Halioglobus japonicus: one gene and its partner. Each later gene encodes a partner of the first gene's protein in a complex. Links are inferred from orthologs where the notes say so. Each region holds a gene or a part of one and is shown on either strand. Other genes may lie near its edges.

What was found.
Region 2: the proteins of BST95_RS17590 (region 1) and BST95_RS09690 are in contact, whole or in part, in a crystal structure (PDB 1YFN), measured with the Escherichia coli proteins. The link is inferred for Halioglobus japonicus from one-to-one orthologs.

The regions. Positions count from the first base shown.
Region 1 is NZ_CP019450.1:3,741,718-3,749,360, reverse strand. The notes cover bases 2,824-5,704. They hold BST95_RS17590 (ClpXP protease specificity-enhancing factor), read left to right. Parts: upstream 2,824-4,003; coding sequence 4,004-4,405; downstream 4,406-5,704. Other genes in these bases: BST95_RS17575 (YraN family protein), read right to left, coding at 5,612-5,704; BST95_RS17580 (D-sedoheptulose-7-phosphate isomerase), read right to left, coding at 5,010-5,579; BST95_RS17585 (BON domain-containing protein), read right to left, coding at 4,438-5,013; BST95_RS17595 (glutathione S-transferase N-terminal domain-containing protein), read left to right, coding at 3,337-3,969; BST95_RS17600 (ubiquinol-cytochrome c reductase), read left to right, coding at 2,824-3,255. In the rest of the region: rpsI (30S ribosomal protein S9), read left to right, coding at 1-349; petA (ubiquinol-cytochrome c reductase iron-sulfur subunit), read left to right, coding at 602-1,198; more of BST95_RS17600, read left to right, coding at 1,198-2,823; more of BST95_RS17575, read right to left, coding at 5,705-5,959; BST95_RS21060 (penicillin-binding protein activator), read right to left, coding at 5,981-6,607. UniProt on the Escherichia coli protein: Enhances recognition of ssrA-tagged proteins by the ClpX-ClpP protease; the ssrA degradation tag (AANDENYALAA) is added trans-translationally to proteins that are stalled on the ribosome, freeing the ribosome and targeting stalled peptides for degradation.
Region 2 is NZ_CP019450.1:2,056,479-2,064,053, reverse strand. What follows is about bases 1,508-4,320. They hold BST95_RS09690 (sigma-E factor negative regulatory protein), read right to left. Parts: upstream 3,306-4,320; coding sequence 2,709-3,305; downstream 1,508-2,708. Other genes in these bases: rpoE (RNA polymerase sigma factor RpoE), read right to left, coding at 3,353-3,937; BST95_RS09695 (MucB/RseB C-terminal domain-containing protein), read right to left, coding at 1,769-2,707; BST95_RS09700 (SoxR reducing system RseC family protein), read right to left, coding at 1,508-1,767. Outside these bases: more of BST95_RS09700, read right to left, coding at 1,300-1,507; BST95_RS09675 (protein YgfX), read right to left, coding at 5,781-6,101; BST95_RS09670 (FAD assembly factor SdhE), read right to left, coding at 6,160-6,441; CAF17-like 4Fe-4S cluster assembly/insertion protein YgfZ, read left to right, coding at 6,554-7,483; BST95_RS09660 (isocitrate/isopropylmalate family dehydrogenase), read right to left, coding at 7,491-7,575. UniProt on the Escherichia coli protein: An anti-sigma factor for extracytoplasmic function (ECF) sigma factor sigma-E (RpoE). ECF sigma factors are held in an inactive form by an anti-sigma factor until released by regulated intramembrane proteolysis (RIP).

The DNA of each region.
Region 1 (7,643 bases):
TACTGCACGGGTTTTCCTGCAGTCTGGTGCCGGTAACATCACCATCAACAAGCGTCCGCTGGACGAGTACTTCGGCCGCGAAGTGGCACGCATGATCGTGCGTCAGCCGCTGGAGCTGGTTGAGATGAACGACAAGTTCGACGTCAACGTGACCGTTGCAGGCGGCGGCAGCTTCGGCCAGGCCGGTGCGATTCGCCACGGCATCACCCGCGCGCTGATGGAGTACGATGAGTCTCTGCGCGGCACCCTGCGCGGTGCGGGCTACGTGACTCGCGACGCTCGTGAGGTTGAGCGTAAGAAGGTCGGTCTGCGCAAAGCGCGTAAGCGTCCTCAGTTCTCCAAGCGTTAATTCGCTTGTCGGCCCGGATTCGGGCCGAGCCAGGATTCGAAACGTCCGCTCCCGGATGGGAGTGGACGTTTTTTTATGCCCACGTATTGCATAATTGATTAGGGCCAATTCACACCGTAAAACGCTTAAGAATCAAGGCGCTTACCTTGTAACAAAGGGCCAAAATCCGTACTATTTGCACGATTTTGTGAGGCGCGGATTTCGGGGCGACATTTCCCACGCCCGCCCGCGTCAAACCTAGGGGAGAAAAGCATGAGTAGTGATGGCGTAAACACCGGCAGGAGAAAGTTCCTGACGGCTGCCACCAGTGTGGTGGGCGCTGCCGGCGCAGTGGGCATAGCTGTGCCTTTTCTGGGTTCCTGGAACCCGTCAGCGAAGGCGAAAGCCGCCGGCGCGCCTGTTAAGGCAGACATCGGCAAGCTCGAGCCGGGCCAGATGGTAGTGGTCGAGTGGCGCGGTAAGCCCGTGTATGTCATGCACCGGACACCCGAACAGGTCGCGGACCTTCCTAAGCTCGACGGCATTTTGAAGGATCCCCAGTCCGAGATCTCCGAACAGCCCGCCTACATCGGCGGTGTTGATCGCTCATTGCGTCCGGAAATTCTCGTGGTTGTTGGTCTGTGCACGCACCTGGGCTGTGCGCCCAAATTCCGTCCTGAAGTCGGCGCAGCCGATCTCGGCGGCGATGACTGGCTGGGCGGTTTCTTCTGTCCTTGTCACGGTTCCAAATTTGACCTGGCGGGGCGCGTCTATTCAGGCGTACCGGCTTCCGCCAACCTTGTGGTTCCCCCGTATTCCTTCGAGGGTGACAACGTCCTTGTAATCGGCGTGGATACGGAGGCTGCCTGATGATCAATATGCTTGTTGGATTGCGTGACTGGGTTGATGAGCGTCTGCCTATCATGCGCGCGTGGGACACCCACATGGGCAAATACTACGCGCCCAAAAACTTTAATTTCTGGTATTTCTTCGGGGTCCTGTCCCTGTTGGTACTCGTCAACCAGCTGCTCACCGGTATCTGGCTGACCATGAACTACACCCCCAGCGCGGAAGACGCGTTCGCCTCTGTCGAATACATCATGCGCGATGTCGATTACGGCTGGATTCTGCGCTATATGCACTCCACCGGGGCCTCGGCCTTCTTTGTGGTGGTGTACCTGCATATGTTCCGCGCACTGTTATACGGATCGTATAAAAAGCCGCGCGAACTGATCTGGATCTTCGGCATGCTGATCTTCGTGGTCCTGATGGCTGAGGCTTTCGTGGGTTATGTGCTGCCCTGGGGCCAGATGTCCTACTGGGGAGCCCAGGTTATTATCTCGCTGTTTGGCGCGATCCCGGTTGTCGGTGAAGACATTGTGACCTGGATTCGCGGTGACTACCTGATTTCCGGCGCTACCCTGAACCGCTTCTTCGCCCTGCACGTGGTGGCGTTGCCCATCGTGCTACTGGCCCTGGTAGTACTGCACCTGCTGGCGCTGCATGAGGTGGGTTCCAACAATCCCGATGGTGTGGATATCAAGAAGCACAAAGACGAAAATGGTGTGCCTCTGGACGGCGTTGCCTTCCACCCCTACTACACCGTTCACGATCTGCAGGCGATTGCGGTGTTCCTGTTCATTTTCTGTGCGGTGATGTTCTTCCTGCCGGAAATGGGTGGTTTCTTCCTCGAATTCGCGAACTTTGAGGAGGCCAATGGTCTTAAGACGCCGGAGCACATTGCCCCGGTCTGGTATTTCACTCCGTTCTACTCGGTGCTGCGTGCAGTACCGGACAAGTTCTGGGGCTTCGTGGCGTTTGCTGCTTCAGTCGCTATTCCTTTCCTGCTGCCCTGGCTAGACCGCAGCCCGGTACGCTCCTGGCGCTACCGCGGCAACATCACCAAAGTGATGCTGGTGTTGTTTGTGGCTTGTTTCTTGATCCTGGGCGTTCTCGGCGTTCGTTCAGTGACCGATGGTCGTACTGTCCTGGCGCAGATTTGCTCGGTGTTCTACTTCGCGTTCTTCCTGCTGATGCCGATCTGGTCGTCTATGGACAAGACCAAGCCTGTGCCCGAGCGTATTACTACCGATGGCGGTATTGGCTTCTGGGGCAGCATGGGCGGTCTGGCGCTGATTATGGCGTTGACAATTCTGCCGCTCAAGGCCGTGGGTGCCGAATCCGCTTTTAACTGTGGCGAGATCGAATGTGATGAGTTTGTCGTCGATCTGGAGGACAAAGCTTCCCTGCAAAATGGCGCCAAGCTGTACATGAACTACTGCATGGGCTGTCACTCTCTGCAGTACTCGCGTTACAACCGTGTAGCTGACGATCTGGGCATTCCCGCTGACCTGATGGAAGCGAACCTGATGTTCGATCCCGCCAACAAAATCGGCGATCTGATGGAAAATGCCATGGACGACGGCACCGCCAAGGTCTGGTTTGGTGCGACCCCGCCGGATCTGACGCTTGTGGCACGTGCGCGCTCTTCGGTAAGCCGTACGGGCCCGGAGTGGCTGTACACTTACCTGCGTAATTTCTACCGGGATGACAGCCGCCCCTATGGCGTCAACAACCGCGTATTCAAGGATGTGGGTATGCCCCACGTCATGCTTGAAATGCAGGGCATGCAGGAGTGTGCCATGGGGCCGGTCAAGGCCAGCAACGGCGGCATTAAGCGCGATCCGCTCACAGGCGAGAATATTCTCGAGGATCCCTGTGGCTCCTGGTCCATCGCTGAGCCTGGCACATCGACGCCAGAAGAGTTCGATGCGGCCATTTACGACCTGGTGAATTTCCTGGCTTATACAGCCGAGCCAATGGCAATGGAGCGCAAGCGCACCGGCGTCTTTGTACTGCTATTCATCGTACTGTTCTTTGTCTTCGCCTGGTTGCTCAACCGCGAATACTGGAAAGACGTACACTGATCCTGAGCAATCGCACTGCAGCAGCGTGGCGGGATGCCACGCTGCGTTTTTGTTTCTAGCTTATTTAAAGAGGAATTTTCCATGGGTGTTGTGGCAAAGCGGTCTTCAATGACCTTTTTCTCGGACCCCACCAGTCACTACAGCCACCGGGTACGCATTGTCCTGGCGGAGAAAGGCGTGACCGTGGACCTGATTGAATCCGACTCGGCACACCCCCCTGCGGAGCTGTCCGAACTGAACCCCTACAACAGCCTGCCGACGCTGCTGGATCGCGACCTGGTGTTGTACGAATCCAAAGTGATGATGGAATACCTGGACGAGCGCTTCCCGCACCCGCCGCTGTTGCCGGTGTACCCGGTGGCTCGCGCCGAGAGCCGTCTGCTGATTCACCGCATCGAAAAAGACTGGTGCGCGCTGGTGGATGCTATCCAGCACACCCGCAGTGAAAATGTGATCAAGAAGTCCACCAAGGAACTGAAGGAAAGCATCACCGCTATTGCGCCGATTTTTGCCGAGAAGCCCTTCTTCATGAGCGAAGAGTTCACCCTGGTGGATTGCTGCATTGCCCCCATTTTGTGGCGCCTGCCTTCCCTGGGTGTGGATATCCGCAATACCAAGCAGACCAAGCCGCTGTTTACCTATATGGATGCACTGTTCAATCGCGAGTCCTTCCAGGAAAGCCTTTCCGAGCAGGAACGGGAAATGCGCTCCTGAGGGAGCGCCAGTCTCTGCTCGATATCACGCCAGGATGACACCTAGTCGCCCCTACATCATGCGCGCACTCTACGAGTGGATCGTGGACAATAGCTGCACGCCCTATATTCTCGTCGATGCCACCATGGAGGATGTTTCGGTGCCCGAGCAGTATGTTAAGGACGGTCAGATTGTTCTCAATATATCGCCGACAGCGGTGATGGACCTAGACATGAGCAATGATGCCGTGGTCTTTAATGGTCGCTTCGGGGGTGTGGCTACCGATGTCTATGTGCCGGTGACGGCTGTGGTGGGTATCTACGCTCGAGAGAACGGCCAGGGTATGGTGTTTGAGCCGGAAGATCCGCCGGAAGACGATCCCACACCGCCCGAAGACACACCACCGGAACCCTCCGGTAAGCCCGAGGGGCGCCCCTCGCTGAAAATCGTCAAGTAAGCACGCCCTGCGACGGGGCGTGCCGGCGACGCTTAATCGATGAGCTCAAACAGTTTTACCACTTTCTGCACGCCACCAATATCGGATGCCTCTGCCGCAATGCGCTCGGCTTCTTCGCGGGTGGCCAGACCCATAAGATAAACCACGCCGTTCTCGGTCACCACCTTGACGCGGTTCCCCTGGATATCGGTATTGCCCAGCAGGAACGATTTCACTTTAGTCGTTATCCAGGTGTCTGACGTGCGGGTCATGCCTGAACTGGGCGCCGAAATTTCTAATTCATTGTAGATGCGTCGCACACCGCGAATCTCGCGGACCACATCCGTTGCCTTGCTCTTGAGTGCCTCGGAGGCGACCTGGCCGACCAGCAAAACGTAACCGTTGTAGCTGACGATGTTCAGGTGGGCATTGTCAAAGGCTTCATCGGCGGCGTGGATATTCACCCTGGCTTTGGTCTCTATGCTGTCGTCTTCAATCAGGCGGCCCCAGGTGCGCTCGCCCTGATCCTCCTCGATGGTGTTGGATTCCATAGAAGCTAGCATGTGGCCGCAACCGGCTAGGCTTAGCAGCGAGGACAGGAAGAGGCATTGCAGCAGGCGTTGGGTCATGAGTGTCCGATTCCGAATAAATTAGCTTCAATGAGTTGGCAAAGTGTCTGTAGCACCATGGTGTGTAATTCGACCACGGTGCGCCGGCAGGTTCCGTTCACCGCAATGGAAAAGTGCGCATCGGCCAGAGCGGCGCCAGCGCACAGTGTCAGGCTGGTCATGCCGCGATCGTTGGCGCAGCGCAGTGCCTCTAGTATGGCTGGGTCCGGATCGAGGCTGCTGCTGATGGCAAGCAGTACGTCGCCTTCCTGTCCCAGGGCACGCAAGCTGTGGCTGAATCGCCCTGCGGCAGGAATGCTTCCGGGGATGCTGTTGTCGGTACAGATGTTCAGCGCAGGTAGTGCCGGGCGCTCTTCGCCGACGCTGTAGAGCAGGCTGGTGCAGAGCAGCTGGGCGAGGGCGGCGTCCACGCCGCTGCCACAGCTGATAATTTTGCGGTCCTGCAGCAGCGCCTGGGTCGATAGTTCGGCGGCACTGGCGATGGGGTCGGCGAGCTGATCCACCGACATGGCGGCGCTCTCGAGTGTGCCCTGAAAGCGTTCAGCAATGATCTGGTAGTGGTCCACGGGTTCTCTTTCTCTGCGATTGGTGCCGCGTTTTAGAAGGCCGAACGAATCCAGCGAACGGCGGGGTTGTCGGGGGATTGTCGCGGCTCAATGGCAACCACGTCAAATCTGCAGTGCACGGCAGTGGTTTGATAGCGTTGCAGTAGGTAGTGGAGAGCGGTTCTGCGCAGCTTGTCTTGCTTTCGCTGATCGACCGACTCGGGGGCGCGGGCGTAACGTGAGATGCTGCGTGCACGGACTTCAACAAAGACCAGCTGGCCGCGGTCACATGCTATGAGGTCGATTTCGCCCAGCTTGCAGCGATAGTTTCTGCTCACTATCTGCAAGCCCTTTTGCTCTAGCCAGTGGGCTGCCCATTGTTCGTAACTGTCCCGAGAGATTTCATCTCAAGGGGATTCTAGTCAGCGCGGTGTCACCCTGCCTCTATCAAATTCAGCCGGCACCAGCTCGCGTTCAATCTGTAGCTGCGGGTTGAGGCTGAGCAGGCCCGTGTTGCCGCGAATTAGCAGATCAGGGCCAGCCTGGAGTTGCAGGAATCTTGATTGCAACAGATAAGCATCCACACCCAGTGCGTTCAGGCGGGGGTAGGCGTTGTTGCCGCCGTCTGCCAGCCCTGCCTGAAGCGCAGGACTTGAGCCCAGTAACCAGGGGAGTTCGACCAGGTTCAGGCCGTTGAGGTCCCGGTCGCGTTCGTCGGGGCTGCCGTGGTAGACGCTCGATGTGGCGTAAACCGGCAGTGCGCCAGCGTAGTGAAAGGCCAGCAACGGTTTAAGCGAGCGGGCTTCTGCGGCATTGCGTGCCAGCAGGAAGATGGCGTCGACATCCTCGCGGCGGCGCGGGGTAAATTCCACCGGTTCTGCGAGCATGTCACGGATCTGGCGTCGACGGGCCTCGCTGCTGGCGATGCCCAGGCCGTTCTTGATGCTGGCGGAATAATCGTCCTGGCCGGTGTATGCAATGGCACTGCTAAAGCTGCCCCCAGTGTCTGCCAGCGCTCGCGCAGGGCCTGCTCCATTTTGTCGCCCCATGCCCCGGCCGGACGCAGTAGTAACGCGCGGCGGGCGGCATCGCCAAATGCCACCTCGGCGATTTGGGCTGCCTCGTCCTCGGGCGCCAGGGCGAACTGGATCAGGGCGCTATCGCCCGGTGGCAGGGCGCCGTCCATCTGGTTGAGAGCCAGTACGGGAACGGGACGCGAGGGTGACAGAGCAAGTTCGGCGACCGCGTTTTTGCTCAGTGGGCCGACCACCATGCCGGCGCCGCCAGTGACGGCGGCCTGATAGGCTTCGGAGATCGTCGCGTACCGGTTACTGTCAATAATCCGCACCTCGTAGGGCGCGGCATTGCCCTTGCGCGCCGTGAAATAGCTCGCCAGATAGCCGTCCCGAACGGCTTTTCCTGCAGGGGCGAGACGCCCGGACAGCGGGAGCATCAGTGCTACCTGTGAAGGTGCGGCGGGTGTGCCCTGCAGGTATTGCAGTCCGCCGGGCAGCGGCGAACCCGCGGGATGGGCGGGGTAGGTGGATTGCCACTGCGGCAGTTCGCTGGCGATGTGGGTGGGATCCTGGTTGGCAATCGCTGCCAGGGCCAGCCATCCGCGCCATTCGGTCTCGGTGCTGGCGGCGGCCGCTTGTTCAATGTCCGTTGCTTTCACGCGCATCAAGTCGTGCCAGACACTGCGTTTCAGGGCGGGCTGGTCGGCGCTGGGCGCGATGGCGATTAACTGGGCGCCCAGTTGGGCGCTGTTGAGGTGGTCGCGCTGCAGGTCGAGTAAGTGGCGGCGGAAGTTGTAGACACGATAGGTAATAGCGGGGTGCACGCCGGGGGAGGCCGCTTGGTTCAGCAGCGAAAGTGCCCGGTCCTCTTCGCCGCGCATGTGCGCTATGCGCGCCTCGAGATAGTCCCAGAGTGCCTTGTCGTTTGTGCCCAGCGGTTCTTCCGACAGCGGGGCGAGTGTAGTTTCTGCGACCATCCACTCGCGGCGGGCCAGCGCCGCCTCCGCTACACGAAACTCAGCATCGAAAGCGCTGGGGGCATGTTCAGTTCCTTCATGCCGGGCGTTAT
Region 2 (7,575 bases), 1.7 Mb from region 1 along the record:
ACCGGCGTATTACCGATCAAGGTAATCACATCGCCCGGGCGCACGCCCGCCTCGGCTGCCGGCGAACCGGGCACAACCTCATGGACCACGACACCGCCACTGAGGCTCCAGCGCTCCAGCATCTCGTTATCCGCTTCGACGACAACGACGCCGATCCGCCCCCCTCATCGCCCTCTGCACCGCCGCTGGCCAGCGCATAGCTGTCATCGGCAGCGAGACCGCCGACCTCTACCTTCAGGGTCCGACGCTTGCGATCGCGGACGATTTCCGTGCTCACCCGGGCGCCCGGGGCGATCAGACCCACCACATGCGGCAGGTCGGAGGAAGTGGGTATATCCTTGCCATCGAACGTTACAATCACATCGCCCTCGCGCAGACCCGCCTCATCCGCGGGACCATCCTCGGCCACCTGGACTACCAGGGCACCGCGAGGCCGATCCAGTCCAAAGGACTCAGCCAGATTTTTGTCCACGTCCTGAATGGTCACGCCCAGCCAGCCGCGAGTCACCTTGCCATGCTCCTCAAGCTGAGACACAACGTTGCGCACCACACTGACAGGAATAGCGAAGGACAGACCGATCGAACCACCACTACGGGTGAATATCTGGGAATTCACACCCACGACCTCACCTTCGAGGTTAAACAGCGGGCCACCCGAATTACCGGGGTTAATGGCCACATCGGTCTGGATAAAGGGCACATAATTCTCGCCATTTTCGGTAGGCAGGCTGCGGCCCTTGGCACTGACGATACCGGCAGTCACTGAGTAATCGAGCCCGAATGGCGAACCGATGGCCAGCACCCATTCGCCCACTTGCAACTCGCCTGCGTCGGCGAACTCGAGTACGGGCAGTTTCTCAGCATCGATACGCAGTAATGCGAGGTCGCTGCGCGGATCTGTACCGACAATCTCGGCTTCGAACTCGCGGCGATCGCTCATCCGCACCAGTACCTTGTCGGCACCGGACACCACGTGGTCATTGGTCACAATCAGGCCATCCGCGTCGATAATGAAACCTGATCCCATACCCATGCGGGGGCGCTGGGGCGCGCCATCGCCGCGGAACTCGAAAAAGCGGCGCAGATATTCAGGCACTTCCTGGGGCCCCTGCCCCTGCGGGGGGCCGCTTGCCTCAACAATGATCTTGACCACAGCGGGAGAACTCTCGCCCACGATCTCGGTAAAATCAGGTAGTCCGGCTGCGCGCACCTGGGCAGCAAACAGCAGCCCGGCCGCAATCACCAAAAGCAGAGTGTTTTTAATGGATACCTTCATAGTTACCTCGTGACAACGAAAAGTCAGCCCAGGCGCAGAGCCTGGGAAGAACTGCTTAGAACCTCTTCCAGCACCGGCTGGAAACTGGCGTCCTGACGATGGCGATGGGCGTGCAACCGCACCAGGCCAACACCTGCGGCCAGGCCGGCAACAGCGCCAAGCGCTCCGCCAACATCGCCAGCGAATGCTGACCCCAGTGTAGCCAAGGCCAGCATGCCGAGCACCGGCACCATATAGACAATTATTGAACCGCGCAGTATCACTTCCTCGGGAATGCTGATGCGAACCTCGTCATCCACTGCGCACTGGCGGGGGTGTACCTTGCCGGGCAAGGCGCGAATCAGAGAGCGCTGCCCCTCGGAAATCCGGTTCATCACACCGTGGCCACAACCACTTTTTGCCGCGCAGCTGCCACAGGTTGTCTTGCGAATGGTTTCGACCCAGACGCTGTCGTCTTCAACGGCTACCACGCGGCCCGTTTCAAACAGCATATCAGCGCTCCCAGGCCACCGAATCGGCGACCATGCGCGCCGTATTCACTGGCACTTCACCGATGACGGTCAACAACACGGGCTGGCCGGAAATCTTCACACCACGGGTATAGGAGGTGCTACTGCCCTTGCGCACCACGCCCTCGCCGGGACGAATCTCGCGATCGAGCTCTTCGATAAACACCGAGAATACCGTCAGGCCGTCGGTAAAGGTCTTGCGGCCGCGCGGTGACCCGGCGAGATCAGTCGATGTAAAGCCCGCCGGCAACCAGCCCACCTTCCAGCCATGGCTATCGGCGATTGCTGTGGGTTCGGGCACCGTGCGGGCTGCCGTGGCAGCCGGCATCGCGGCAGCAGCCACAGCATCGATAGCGACAGATTCCTCGATGGTCAGGCTTGCGAACTGAAATTTCTCCAGTACGGTATTGCCGTGACCAATCGTGGCGGACTTCAGTAACAGACCGGTTTCCCGGTCAAGTTCCATAATGTGGCCGTAGCGGTACATATCGCGAGGCGCCACGGCGATACGGACAGACTTACGCCCTGCCACGCGATCGCCTTCGGTGACGGTTAGCTTGTAATTGACGGCAATGCCGCACTTGTCACCCTCGAGGCGCAGTAATTTCTGTCCGGGGTGCACAGCATCCAATGGGTTATGCTTGCGCGTGACCTCTGCCCCTTGCCCGGTGAGCTGGGTCATGCGATCGGAAATGGCCTCACCGTCAACGGTGTGGGATACCTGGACGACCTGCATATCCTCATTGTCACGCTGCAGGGTAACCACACCCTGATAACTGACCTGATCGGAACTGCGGGACATTTTGTCCAGCCATTGAATGGCCGCCGGATTGACGTCTGCGCAATCATCGGCGGATAGCACTGGCGCGGCGACAAACGCCAGGGCCAGTGCCGCGAGTCGGGGCAAGCGGGCTGCGCTCATACTATTTGCGAATCTTCTCTACCCGGGCGAAAGGCATCAGACCCTGCGGACTGTTAAGCGCAGCCTGTTCGGCATGCTCCTGCATGTACATTTCCATACGCTGGCGGGCCAGTTCCTTGTACGCGGTTTTCCCCGCTGGCTGCAGCGAGGGTACGGCTTGGTTGCCGTAGCTGGCCTGGACCGCAGTGGCACCCATGGTATTCACAAGGCCCACGGGCGACGAACCTACCGTGGCCACCGACTGGCTGCCATAGGGGTCGTCAGCGGAGCTGATCTGGGCCAACTGCTGACCGCCCAGCACCACCGTGGCCGCCACAGACGCGGCAACCGCAAAGCTGGCGAATGGCCGACCAATGCGCTGGCGCAGGCTCGGTGCAGCCTCGCTCTCGTTGATGGCGGTGCGCACCCGCGCCGAAATATCGAGCTTGAGATCACCGACGCCCTGCCCTGTCATCACCGAGCGGGTGGCGTGATAGCGCAGCCATGTCTGGCGCAATTCGCCGTCGTCTTCAATCTGCTTAAGTACCCGCTGCAACTCGAGCTCATTGGCCTCGTCGTCCATCAGGGCAGAGAGCGATTCCCGCATTTTGTCACTCATGTGTGTTGTCCTCGCGTCGTTACGCGTCTATCGGGGAGTATCAGCATTCAATGCTGACCCTCCAGTTGTTCTTTCACCTTGGTGTCGATCGCTTCACGAGCACGGAAAATCCGCGATCTGACCGTTCCCACCGGGCATTCCATGATGTCGGCGATGTCCTCATAACTGAGACCATCAAATTCACGTAAAGTTACCGCAGAACGCAAATCATCTGGCAGATCGGCTATCGCGGCATCCACCACGGCCTTCAGCTCAGCGCCAAACAGGGCGGTTTCGGGGGTCTCGATATCCCGCAGGGCACCGCCGCCCTCGTAATACTCGGCATCTTCTACTTCCACGTCGGAGCCCGGTGGCCTGCGAGAGCGCGACACCAGATGGTTCTTGGCCGTGTTTACCGCAATCCGGTACAACCAGGTATAGAACTGGCTGTCGCCCCGGAACTTGGGCAGCGCCCGATAAGCCTTGATAAAGGCTTCCTGGGCCACGTCCTGCACCTCATCAGCATCGTGCACATAACGGCCAATCAGGCTCATGATCTTGTGCTGGTACTTGAGCACCAGCAGATCGAAGGCCCGTTGGTCCCCTTTCTGCACTCTCGCGACAAGCTGCTGGTCCGTCTCGGCGGCCGTCACTCCCCTGTCCCCTCCGTGGTCATGGCAAAACCGCCCTGACAATAATATTTCTGTAGTGTACCCGCGTAGACCGTCTTCGCGGGCATAAGTTCAGCCCGGTACAATGCTGGGCACCTGTATGAAACTGTTTGCATCGAAAAGTTCCCCTGCGGGAATTCCTTATTACACCGGAGGTCGTATATACTCGCAGCCGGCCGTGCCCAACCCGGCTAAGTTGTTGAGGCACATCATATATTTCGCATTCCGAGGCAGCAAGCGAGCGCGCCATGCCCACCACTCACAAGCACGACGTCCTGGTTATTGGTAGCGGTGCCGCAGGCCTGAGCCTGGCCTTGCACCTGCCAGCAGACTGCCGCGTGGCACTCCTGTCGAAGGCCGACCTGAATCAGGGCTCGACCTACTGGGCTCAGGGTGGCATGGCGGCCGTGCTGCACGACCGGGATACGGTCGATTCCCACGTGGAAGACACGCTGGCGGCCGGCGCCGGTCTGTGCGACCGCGAGGCGGTAGAGTTTACCGTGCGCAACTCCCGGCGCTGCACCGAATGGCTGGTCGAACAAGGGGTCGACTTCGATTTGCGCCAGGACCAGGCCGACGCCGATGACCGTGAATTCCACCTCACGATGGAGGGTGGCCACAGTCATCGGCGGATTATCCATGCGGCGGACCGCACCGGCAGGGCCATATCCGAGGTACTGACTGAGCAGGCCCTGGCCGCCGACAATATCGAAGTTTTCACCCATCGCGTGGCCGTCGACCTGATTCGCCACGAGGATCGCTGCCAGGGCGCCTACATTCTCAACCGCAATACCGGGCACGTGGAGCTGTTTCAGGCCAAGGCGGTGGTTCTGGCCACCGGCGGGGCCAGCAAAGCCTACCTCTATACCAGCAACCCCGACGGCGCCAGCGGCGACGGCATTGCGATGGCCTGGCGCGCCGGCTGCCGGGTCGCCAATATGGAATTCAACCAGTTCCACCCGACCTGTCTTTACCACCCCAAGGCCAAGTCATTCCTGGTCACTGAGGCCCTGCGTGGCGAAGGCGCCCACCTGTTGCTGCCCGACGGCAAACGCTTCATGGACCGCTTCGACCCACGCGGTGAACTGGCCCCCGGGATATTGTCGCCCGCGCCATCGACCACGAAATGAAACGCCTCGGTGCCGACTGCGTGTTTCTGGATATCTCCCACAAGCCACGCGACTTCCTCGAAGCCCACTTTCCTACTGTGATGAGCCGCTGCCGTGAATTCGGTATCGACATTGCGGAAGAGCCGATTCCGGTGGTGCCCGCTGCCCACTACACCTGTGGCGGGATCATCGTCGACACCGCGGGGCGCACCGACCTAGAGGGCTTGTACGCCATCGGTGAAGCCTCATCCACGGGCCTGCATGGCGCCAATCGAATGGCGTCAAACTCGCTGCTGGAGTGCATTGTTTACGCGGAGTCGGCCGCTCATGATATCGCTGCGTTATTGCCCGAGCTCCCCTCTCCGGCCCCGGCGCGCGGCTGGGATGAAAGCCAGGTCACCGATTCAGACGAGGACGTGGTTATCTCCCACAACTGGGATGAGCTGCGTCGCTTTATGTGGGACTACGTAGGGATTGTGCGCACGGACAAACGACTGCAGCGGGCACTCCATCGTGTCCAGTTACTGCAGTCTGAGATTGCCGAATACTACGGCAACTACAAGGTGGGCAACGATTTACTGGAACTGCGTAACCTGGCAATGGTGGCCGAACTAATGATTCGCTGTGCCATTGAGCGCAAGGAAAGTCGCGGACTGCACTACACCCTCGACTACCCGGAGCAGCTACCAGAGGCACACGACACAATCCTGCGACCGCTAAACTCCCCGCTCCAGGGTTAACCTGACGCGCAATCTGCGCCGGACCTCGTGGGGCACAGCATCCGCCAGAATCCACACCGGGTAGCGAACACCCCGCATATCACGCAGGGACAGGTATATACCCCCAGGGCCCATCCTTGAAGCGCGCTCCAACTGCACCGGCTCATTGCCGTTGCCGCGATCCAACGTCCACCCGCCCCCGTGCCACCCCAGCTGCCAGCCTACCCAGGGCTGGGCCACCAGTTGCGGCGACCACAGACCTATGAACAGCGCACATAACGCCGCCAGCTCAATATGGCCGGCCGCGCCCACCAGCACGCACGCAGCCAGACAGGCTACACAGTGTATAAGCTGACAGGCCCGATATCGCGGCGAATCAGCGATGCTCAGGCGGAGTGTGGGCGAAGTTGAGAATCTGTTGGACAATCGCTGCGTGCTCCGGGTCTTCTGGCTTTTGGCGCTGCAAGAACCAGGCAAACAAATCCTGGTCCTCACACAACATCAGCTGCTGGAAGCGCTCCCGATCGACATCATTGAGGTCGGCGTAGCGAGCCTGCACGAAAGGCTCCAGCACCAGGTCCAGTTCCAGCATGCCGCGCCGGGCAGCCCAGCGCATACGGTTAATCTCTTGTTCAGCTACCATTACAGATTCACGCACGGTTGTATTCATCGACGCCGGCCATTATATAGGCAAAAGCGGCCGTAATGGGACGGCTGACAGCGGACACGCCAGCGCCTATCATGGGCGCCCCAGATCAGAGGTAATGACATTGAGCGCCCAATTCGTACTGCTTGAGCAGGAAGCCCTGCTCCATATCACCGGCCCGGATACGCTGAAATTTCTGCAGGGACAGACAACCTGTGATGCTGCGGCCGTCACTGCAGCGCAGGCCGTTGTGGGCGCCTATTGCACCCCGAAAGGCCGCATGGTCTGCGATTTCCTGCTTGGCCAACTGGGCGAGGAACACTATGCGCTGCGTCTAAGGCGCAGCGTCGCGGATGTCGCGGCTTCCACGTTTGGCAAATATATTGTGTTTTCAAAGGCAGACATCGCCCCCGAACGCAGCGACTGGCAGGTTGTCGGCATCTGGGGCGAAAGCAGTGCCCAGGCGCTGTCCGAGTTAGGTATTGACGTACCCGGCGGCCGCTATCAATCAACCGCTGGCGAGGGCTGGCTGCTGGTGCAACTGGACGACGAGGGTCACTACCTGGAAGCCTGGATCGACATGCAGGAACACAGTGCGCAGTACGATCGCCTGAGACAGGCGCTACAGGCGGGCGACGCCAATGCCTGGAATGGCGCACAGATTCGCGCGGGTATTGGCCGCGTGGAAGACACCACCAGTGAAATGTTTCTGCCACAGGATCTCAACTACGATGTCACCAGCCATGTGAACTTCAGCAAGGGCTGTTATACGGGCCAGGAAATCGTCGCTCGCCTGCACTATCGCGGCAAGGCCAAACGCCGCGCGTATCCCACTGTGGCGGCCACGACTGAACAGCCGGCCGCAGGTGTGGCGCTATATGCGGCAGGCAAATCACAGAGTGTCGGTACGGTGGTTAATAGCGGCCGGGATGGCGATCAGGTGCTGTGCCTGGTGAGCGCCACCCGCGAGGGGCTGGAACAGGGATTGCGCGTGGGCAGTGAAGACGGCCCCCTGCTGGAGGCCCTGCCACTACCCTACGCCCTGGAAGACTGAGCTTTACTCAGCTCTCCAGATTGGCCTCGATAGCATCGAGGAAACCGTACATATCGACGACCTTCTCATCGTCGGGATTGAGGGTCTTGCCC